Regions from separate parts of the Novosphingobium rhizovicinum genome, predicted to be linked through region 1. Evidence: riboswitches for the same ligand, from Rfam matches in the RefSeq annotation. Region 1 holds a riboswitch; the other holds the start of a gene.
What was found. A riboswitch is a leader RNA that binds a small molecule or an ion and turns the genes downstream of it on or off. The one in region 1 is predicted to bind cobalamin.

Region 1 (4,192 bases):
GTTCACCGGGCGCAACTCGACCGACCGGCAGCGGCATGCGCGAACGACAATATTGGATGCCGTGTTTGCTGCGGCGAAGCGGATGGTCATGGGTGCGGCCCTTTGTCGTTATTGATCTGAGAGGCTTAGCCGCATTGTCCTAATCCATCGGTGCAAGTCTATGGTTTCAGAGACGTTGAGGATCATCTGTCCGGCTTGCTGGACCGGCGTTCCGTCGCTCACGTCAGCAGATGAAATGCACGGGTACTCAGTTCACAAGCTGCCGACCGGGCTGGCGATCCACTGGCCGCTGTTGCGATATTCGTCTCGAACCTCGTGACCGCCCGGCAAGTTGTCGCCGCTGTAGAGCGCGTCGCCGCCTCTGCGCGTGAGTTCATTGGTGTAGAGAGGCGCAGCCGTTGGCGCGCCGGTATGAAGCGACGCCGCCGAGCGATCGGCCTGCATGGCTCCCCGATCAAACACCTGCTGGATGTCCACGGGATCGATTGAAGTGTCTCCGGCTTGGGCTGGCGCAGGCTGCCGGGGCCGAGGGCCTGGAGTGGGTTCGCCGCCGAGATAGGCGAAGCGGAAGACCGCATGTTTTCCGGCGGCTCCGTTGAAGCTGTAAAAGCGGTGAGCGCCGATGGTGAGCATATAGCGTAAGCTTGATGCCCAGTACGGATGGACTGCAAGCGTATGATAGTGCGTCGCCAGACCGGCGGGAGTGTAGACATAGCCCGCCAGCGCCTGCCGGGCCACGTTTGCGGCTCGGTCCCAGAACAGACGCTGGGGGCGGCGTGCCAGTGACCCGTCGCAGGTGAACGTGAACTGGCAGCCGGTCGTGCGTTCCGAGCCTTGAAAGACCACGCCGCAGACAGTGTTCGGATATGCGGGATGGGCGACCCGGTTAAGAACAACCTGGGCGACCGCACGCTGTCCGGCATCGGCTTCGCTCGCCGCTTCGTAATAGATCGCAGCCGTCAGGCACTGCTCTGCACGCAAGCGATCGATGCCGCTGTTGTCGACGCGCAGAGGGCGCGCTGCCGGTTCATTCTGAAAGACAGACCCGATCTCGGTCGCAATGGCAGAGTACGCTGCTGGTGCCGGGTTGGCCTCAAGATCAAGGTAGTAGAACGCGGAGCCGGGAAAACTCTCGCCCTTCCGCTCGAACGGCATCGGGTCCATTCCCGCCTCGTGCGCAATTGCGTCGCCGATCCGGAAAGCTGCGAGTGCGTTGGGGTTAGCCGAAAACGCCGGGAGAGCGGCGAGACCCATGAGGGCTGCTGCCAGGCGGGCCTTCTTGCGCTGGGCTTTAGCGCGATGGCCTCGCATGCCTTTGTGTGTCAGCCGTGCCGTGAAATCGCGGGAGCGCTGCTCGTTAAGACAGAGTTGGGCGAGGCGGGCCGTCATGCAATCCTGATTCTAGCGGGAGGGGGTGTACGGCGGCAGACCGTCACCCCCTCCGCATAAGTGCGGGCGCAGCGTAGAACAGCGGCGATTCCCTCGCGTCCCGTCACGGCACAGGGGCCAGCCATAGCCTTAAGAGCTTAAAGACTCCTGCTCCGCGAGCGCGGCGATGGTTCCGTGCAGTTACCCTTGCCAGGCCTGACTTGTGCTTCTATCCGCCCGCTCACGTCATGGGTGCCCGATTGCCGGGCCTAAGAGGGAATTCGGTGCGATACCGAGCTGCCCCCGCAACTGTGACCGGGGAGTCCACTCTCAACCAGCCACTGGTGCAGCTTCGAAGGCGGCCGGGAAGGCGAGGGTGGGCAGCGATCCGGGAGCCAGGAGACCTGCCCAAGACGGTCGTTCCGCGCCGGGCGGGGTGTACCGGAATGCAGCGTGGACCGCGCGCCAAGCAATGGGCGCGGCCCTCTCGCCATGAGCGGCAATTCGTTCAGGGCTGGAGGTTTATCTATGAAGTATCTGTTTTTGCTTGGTTCGTCACTCACGTTGGCGATGCAGGCACGTGCTCAGGACGTGCCGCTCGCCTCAGCGACCGGCGTTGGCGAAGGGACGGAGATCACCGTTCTTGCCACTGGCAGCCGCCTCGACATCGACAAGACTGGTCAGCCTGTCAGTGTCATCGGGACGGCGGAGCTGAAGTCGATCCAGGGCCCCGATATCGCGCGAGTGCTTGAGCGTCTGCCTGGAGTCACGTTCTCGCGAAACGGCAGTCTGGGTGGCACGACGAGCGTCTTCGTGCGGGGCGCCAACTCGCAGCAGGTGCTGGTCCTCATCGATGGCATCAGGGTCGCGGATGTCGCCGCACCGGGGGGCGGCTATGACTTCGCCAACGTCAGCGCCGGTGGCGTCGGGCGCGTAGAGCTTCTGCGCGGATCGAACTCGGTGATCTGGGGTTCGGAAGCCATCGGTGGTGTCATCTCTCTGACATCGCGCGAGCTCAATGGCGTCGAGACGACCGCAGAGTATGGCACGCGCGATACATTCGATGGTCAAGTGACAGCGGGCCTGTCCACAGACCGTTACGGTGTCACGCTGAATGGCGGGTACCTGAGGACTGACGGGCTAAGCCAGGCAGCGGCTGGATCGGAAGAAGACGGTTTTCGACAGTGGCGGGCCAACGGACGCGCTAGGTATGCGCTCACGTCTGCTTTGGAGGCGACACTCACCGGCAGGTACACACAGGGCAAGCTGGAGATCGACGGCTATCCGGCGCCTCTCTACGTCTTCGCGGACACGCACGAGTACCAGAAGACACGAGAGATTGGCGGGCGCGCTGGGCTCGCGTGGTCTTCCGACGCAGTTGATCTGAATGCCGGATACCAGGTTTCAGACACACGCCGCCGCTACTTCGACCCGAGCTCCCCGACGGATCCGACTTCGCAGACACAGGGGCAGAGTCGCCGTGCAGAGCTTCGGGGCGCATGGCGGGCATACGATGCTCTCCGGCTGGACTTCGGCGCAGATCACGAATGGACCCGCATCGATGTCAGCTCTGCGTCCCGCCGCAAGGCCCATCTTTCAAGCGGACACGCGCTGCTAGGCTGGTACTCGGATGCGTTCACAGTGGCGGCCGGCGTGCGCTACGATGACCATTCGCGCTTCGGTGATCGCTGGACGTTCGGTGCCAACGGTAGCGCCGCGCTCGGCGACGACTGGCGCCTGCGCGCGTCGTATGGTGAAGGGTTCAAGGTTCCCACGCTCTATCAGCTTTTCTCGGAATACGGGAACGGAGCGCTCAGACCCGAGAAGAGCCGCAGTTATGACGCAGGCGTGGAATACGGCGACCGCAACGGAGCGCTCCACTTCGCACTCACCGGATTTCGGCGCGACAGCCGCGATCTCATTGGCTTCATCTCATGCGAAGGGAGCCTCTGCGAAACCCGTCCCTTCGGCTACTACATCAATATCGGACGTGCGCGCGCAACCGGCATGGAACTCGAACTGGGCGCCAGGATGAGCAGCACGTTGCGCGGACAGGCAGCCTACACTTACGTCAAATCGATTGACCGAACCGAGGGCGGAGTGAGCGAGGGCAACGACCTCGCAAGACGTCCGCGGCACACGCTGACGGCCTCGCTCGATTGGTCGCCCATCACGGCGGGCCCACTTACCGGCTTGGCGATCGGCGGCGACGTGCGGCTCGTCGGGGAAAGCTATGACGATCCGGGCAATTTCACGCGTCTTTCCAGCTACGTCCTGGGGACTCTGAGGGCGAGCGTGCCTGTGACACAGTATCTTGAGATTTTCGGCCGTGTAGAGAACCTTGCGGATGAAAGTTATCAGACAGTCTCCGGATATGGCACGGCCGGACGGTCTGCCTTCGTGGGTCTGCGAGCCCGGATGTGACAGGAGGGGCTCGCCCTGTCCCTGGAACGGCTGCCCGGACAAAGGGCCTGCCGGCTGGCGACGCCTCTGCCGGCGTGCTCCGTAAGGCTGGCGCTGTGCTCATTTGCGCCTTGATTTCGGCCTGCGCGAGCCCGGCGGCTGAGGTGCCCCGCAGCGATACGCGCCCGACGCTCGTGTCGCTCAACCCGTGCAGTGACGCCACGCTCGCGGAAGTCGCTGCGCCAGGGCAACTCCTCGCCGTCTCTCACTATAGCCTGGATCCTGCCGCAAGCTCGATGGGTGTCGCGGCGGCAGAACGCTTTGGGGCTGTGTCCGGCTCGGTCGAGGAGATTGCAGCTTTGCAGCCGGATATGGTGGTCGCTGACATCTTCCTTCCGCCCGCGACGCGGCAGGCCCTGGA
Region 2 (4,192 bases), on a different contig from region 1:
CCATCGGCAATAGCGGCAAAGGCAATGCCGCGCGCGCGGGCTAGGGCGGCGATCTCGTCAATGCCGTAGGGCCAGTAGCTCTTGCCGCCCAGCAGCACGACGCAGATGAAGCGGGCGTGCGCCAGCACCTTCTCGACATAGAGGTCGACCGAGTACGGATGCCGCAGTTGCAGCAGGTTTGCGAGGCGCACGCTCGGCGCTGTGGGCGTTTCCTCAGCCAGCCTGGCCGCAGCTTTGGCGAAGCACGCCAGCTCGCTGTCCGCCACCGTGAGGATCACGATGTCACCCGGCGGCTGATCGAGGTCGATCGCCTCCTCGCCGTTGGAGATCGTGCCGGGGGTGGCGGACAGCAGGTGCATCAGGCGGCTACGGAACCGAGCTGCGGGGCAAGACCCGCTTCGATGGCAGCGCGGTCCAGGCCCTTCTGACCGATGACCACCAGCTGCGTGCGCCTGCTTTCGGACGGAAGCCAAGGGCGATCGTAGAAGTGCTGGATGCGCGGGCCGACGGCCTGCACCACGAGACGGCTGCCTTTGCCTGTCACTGCGACCATGCCCTTGATGCGCAGCACATCATGGCGGGCGATCAACGTAGCCATGCCCGTCAGCATGGCGTCCAGATCGGCCACTTCGCCGCCCGCGACGACGAAGCTGTCGAAGTCGTCGTGATCGTGATCGGCGTCCAGGCCGTCGATGTGCGAGGGGCGGGAGTCGAGATCGTCCTCGGCGGCGGCGGTGATGCCGAGCAAGGCGGCGATGTCCACCACGCCATGGGCTGCGCGCACGATCTTCACGCCGGGGCGGATTTCCGCTTCCACTTGCCGTTCGACTGCAGCCAGCGGCTCGGCGTCGATCAGGTCGGTCTTGTTGAGCACAACCATGTCGGCGCAGCCGAGCTGCTCCTCGAACAGCTCTTCCAGCGGGCTTTCATGGTCGAGGCTGGGATCGGCGGCGCGGGCCGCCGCCAGTGCGGCCTCGTCAGTGGCGAAGCGCCCGGCTGCCACCGCGTCGGCGTCGATCAGCGCGACCACGCCATCCACCGTGGCGCGGGTACGGATGTCGGGCCACTGGAACGCCTTGACCAGCGGCTTGGGCAGGGCGAGCCCCGAAGTCTCGATGATGATGTGCTCGGGCCGGTTGGGCCGGTCGAGCAGCTTCATCATCGTCGGCAGGAAGTCGTCGGCGACGGTGCAGCAGATGCAGCCATTGGCCAGTTCGACTATATCGTCCTCGGGACAGGCGGCATCGTTGCAGCCCTTCACCAGTTCGCCATCGACGCCGACATCCCCGAACTCGTTGATGATGAGCGCCAGACGTCGCCCGCCGGCGTTGCCGAGCAGATGGCGGATCAGTGTGGTCTTGCCGGCTCCGAGAAAGCCGGTGATGACGGTCGTGGGTACTTTGCTCAAGGTACTCTCCTGCCGCGCCGGCGACACTACGCGGCGGGGCAGGCCGGTACGCAGATGACGCGCGCCAGCGAACGGCACACGCGCATCGGACCGGCGCGAGAGGCGCCCGACGCAAGCGTGCCGATGCGGCCCCGGCCGCATGCATGATGTCGCTCAGACGGAAGGTACCGTGCCTTGGCCATCCCCTGGGCCACGGCAAGAGCGACCAGACGCCGGCAGGTCTCCTGGCTCGCGGGTCAAGGCTTGATGCACGCCTTCCCAGGCCTCGCATGTCTCAGCGTCCGGCCCAGTGGCTGCTCTCGATCCAGAGAGCATGTGCATCGCGCTCACCGCTTACAGTTGCAGGGACAGCCGCGGAATCGAGGAGCAAGCCCTCTCACCGCATTCCCATTCAAGCCTCTTGCGAGGCACCGGCGCGATCTTCGTCCGCAGCGGCCAAGGCCAGTGCGAACAGGAATGCTCGTACTCGCCGCCAACCGCTGCGGCAAGGTGCGAGTTGCGCATGGCACTGATGAGGTGGAGGCGGCATTTTTCTTGACTGGAAGTCCGGACCGTCGTTACCGCTGCCCCCGTACGGCGTTTTTGAGCCAGTTGGCTCTGAAACACTGGGAATGAGGGTAGGGCGGTATCGCCCGGAGCCTCAGCCGCCCCCGCGACTGTAAGCGGCGAGCGAGAAGCGCATGGCGGACCAGTCCCGCCATCCACTGGGCCGGACGCTGAGACATGCGAGGCTTGGGAAGGTGCGCATCAAGCGATGACCCGCGAGCCAGGAGACCGGCCGTGCATCTGTCCACTCAAAGCCGTCGGTGGGACGGCAGGAGAACTGCAATGCACATCGAACCGGGCTTCGTTGCCCCGGGCAAGATCTGGCTGGGCTATATCACCGCAGCTGCCGCCGGATCCTATGCTCTGAAGTTGGCAGCCGATGCCGTCAAAACCAATGGATCGTTATCCCTGGCTGCGCGCTGCCTCGTTGCCAGTGCGCTGGCTTTCAGCTTCTTCCAGGTGTTGCCGCACCATCCGGTCGGCGTCTCGGAAGTACACCTGATCCTGGGATCGACCCTGTTCCTGGGGCTGGGACTTGCGCCGACCGCGATCGGCCTCGTTGTCGGATTACTGGTCCAGGGCATGTTCTTCGCGCCCTCTGACCTGCCGCAGTTCGGCATGAACGTGACCACCTTGTTGGTGCCGCTGTTCGGCCTGAGCGCACTCGCACGCCGGATCATCGCGCCCGATACGCCCTACGTCGCCCTTGGCTATAGCCAGACTCTTACGCTCTCTAGCACCTACCAGGCCGGGATCGTCAGCTGGGTGGCGTTCTGGACCTTCTGGGGGCAAGGCTTCACGTCGGCCAGCGCGGCTTCGGTGGCCACGTTCGGCGCCGCTTACATGCTGGTGATCATCGTCGAGCCGCTGGTGGACCTTGCCGTGCTGTGGGGCGCAAAGGCGCTCCATCAGCTCAAAGGCAGCGGCTTCGTGGAGCGGCGTCTCTACGAGGCCGGGTGATCTGCGGCAGGAGTTTCCTGCCGCCTCGCTTGCGCATTGGCCGCTTCGGAGCCTACCGGCGGGTGCAGCTGATATTTACAGGCGCGGCAACTGGGCAGCGGCCCAGCCGTTAGCGATGTTCCTGCCGAAGCCGCCGCGGCCGCGCACACGAGGAGGCGAATGAGCGAGCCAGTCCTGAAAGAAGCCGCTCCGGCGGGACGTGCTCCGCGGATGAACGTCAATCCGCCGGTCTTCTTCGTGTCGGCCGCGCTGATCCTGGCTTTCGCGCTGTTCGGATCTGTGTTCCCCGGCCGTGCGGAGCGGCTGTTCGCGGCTGTACAGGCGCTGATCGTCCTCGATTTCGGCTGGTTCTACATCCTTTCGGTCGCCGGTTTTCTGGTTTTCGTGCTGTTCCTGATGATCAGCCGCTATGGCGATGTGAAACTTGGCCCGGACGAGAGCGAGCCAGAGTACAGCTATCTCTCCTGGTTCGCGATGCTGTTCAGCGCAGGCATGGGCATCGGCCTCCTGTTCTTCGGAGTGGCTGAGCCGATCCAGCATTACTCGCTTCCGCCGGTGGGGGAGGGGCGCACCATCGCCGCCGCGCGCGAGGCGCTGCCGCTGACCTTCTTCCACTGGGGTTTGCACGCCTGGGCGATCTATATCGTGATCGGACTAGCGCTTGCGTATTTCGCTTTTCGCCGTGGACTGCCGCTGACCATTCGCTCGGCACTGTTCCCGCTGATCGGCAACCGCATCCATGGCCCGATAGGCCATGCCATCGATATCTTTGCCGTGCTTGGCACCATGTTCGGCGTCGCGACATCTCTGGGTTTCGGGGTGCTGCAGGTCAATGCGGGTTTCAACTATCTGTTCGGGCTGCCCACGGGGCCGCTGGTGCAGGTGGTGCTGATCGCCGTCATTACGGGACTTGCAACCCTGTCGGCGGCGGCGGGTCTTGATGCGGGGATCAAGCGCCTGTCCGAACTAAACATCATCCTGGCAATCGCTCTGTTGCTGTTCGTGTTGCTCGCTGGCTCGACCGTGTTCCTGCTGCAGGCCTATGTGCAGAACATCGGCGCGTATCTGGGCTCCGTCGTCCAGCGTACCTTCCGCATGTACGCTTACGAGCCCAATCCGTGGCTCGGAAACTGGACGCTGTTCTACTGGGGCTGGTGGATATCGTGGTCGCCGTTCGTGGGCATGTTCATTGCGCGGATCTCACGCGGGCGCACGATCCGCGAATTCGTGGCCGGCGTGCTGCTGGTGCCGGTCCTGTTCACCTTCCTCTGGATGACA

Region 2: another riboswitch for cobalamin. It lies ahead of ABUH87_RS15355 (energy-coupling factor ABC transporter permease); the one in region 1 lies ahead of ABUH87_RS12035 (TonB-dependent receptor plug domain-containing protein).

Annotation. Positions count from the first base shown of each region.
Region 1 is NZ_JBFNXR010000048.1:40,878-45,069, reverse strand. It holds gene ABUH87_RS12045 (hypothetical protein) at 1-90, opposite strand, end outside; gene ABUH87_RS12040 (cell wall hydrolase) at 253-1,389, opposite strand; cobalamin riboswitch at 1,602-1,794, shown strand; gene ABUH87_RS12035 (TonB-dependent receptor plug domain-containing protein) at 1,897-3,792, shown strand; gene ABUH87_RS12030 (ABC transporter substrate-binding protein) at 3,936-4,192, shown strand, end outside.
Region 2 is NZ_JBFNXR010000052.1:244,939-249,130, reverse strand. It holds gene cobN (cobaltochelatase subunit CobN) at 1-359, opposite strand, end outside; gene cobW (cobalamin biosynthesis protein CobW) at 359-1,408, opposite strand; cobalamin riboswitch at 1,606-1,838, opposite strand; cobalamin riboswitch at 1,966-2,205, shown strand; gene ABUH87_RS15355 (energy-coupling factor ABC transporter permease) at 2,237-2,914, shown strand; gene ABUH87_RS15350 (BCCT family transporter) at 3,074-4,192, shown strand, end outside.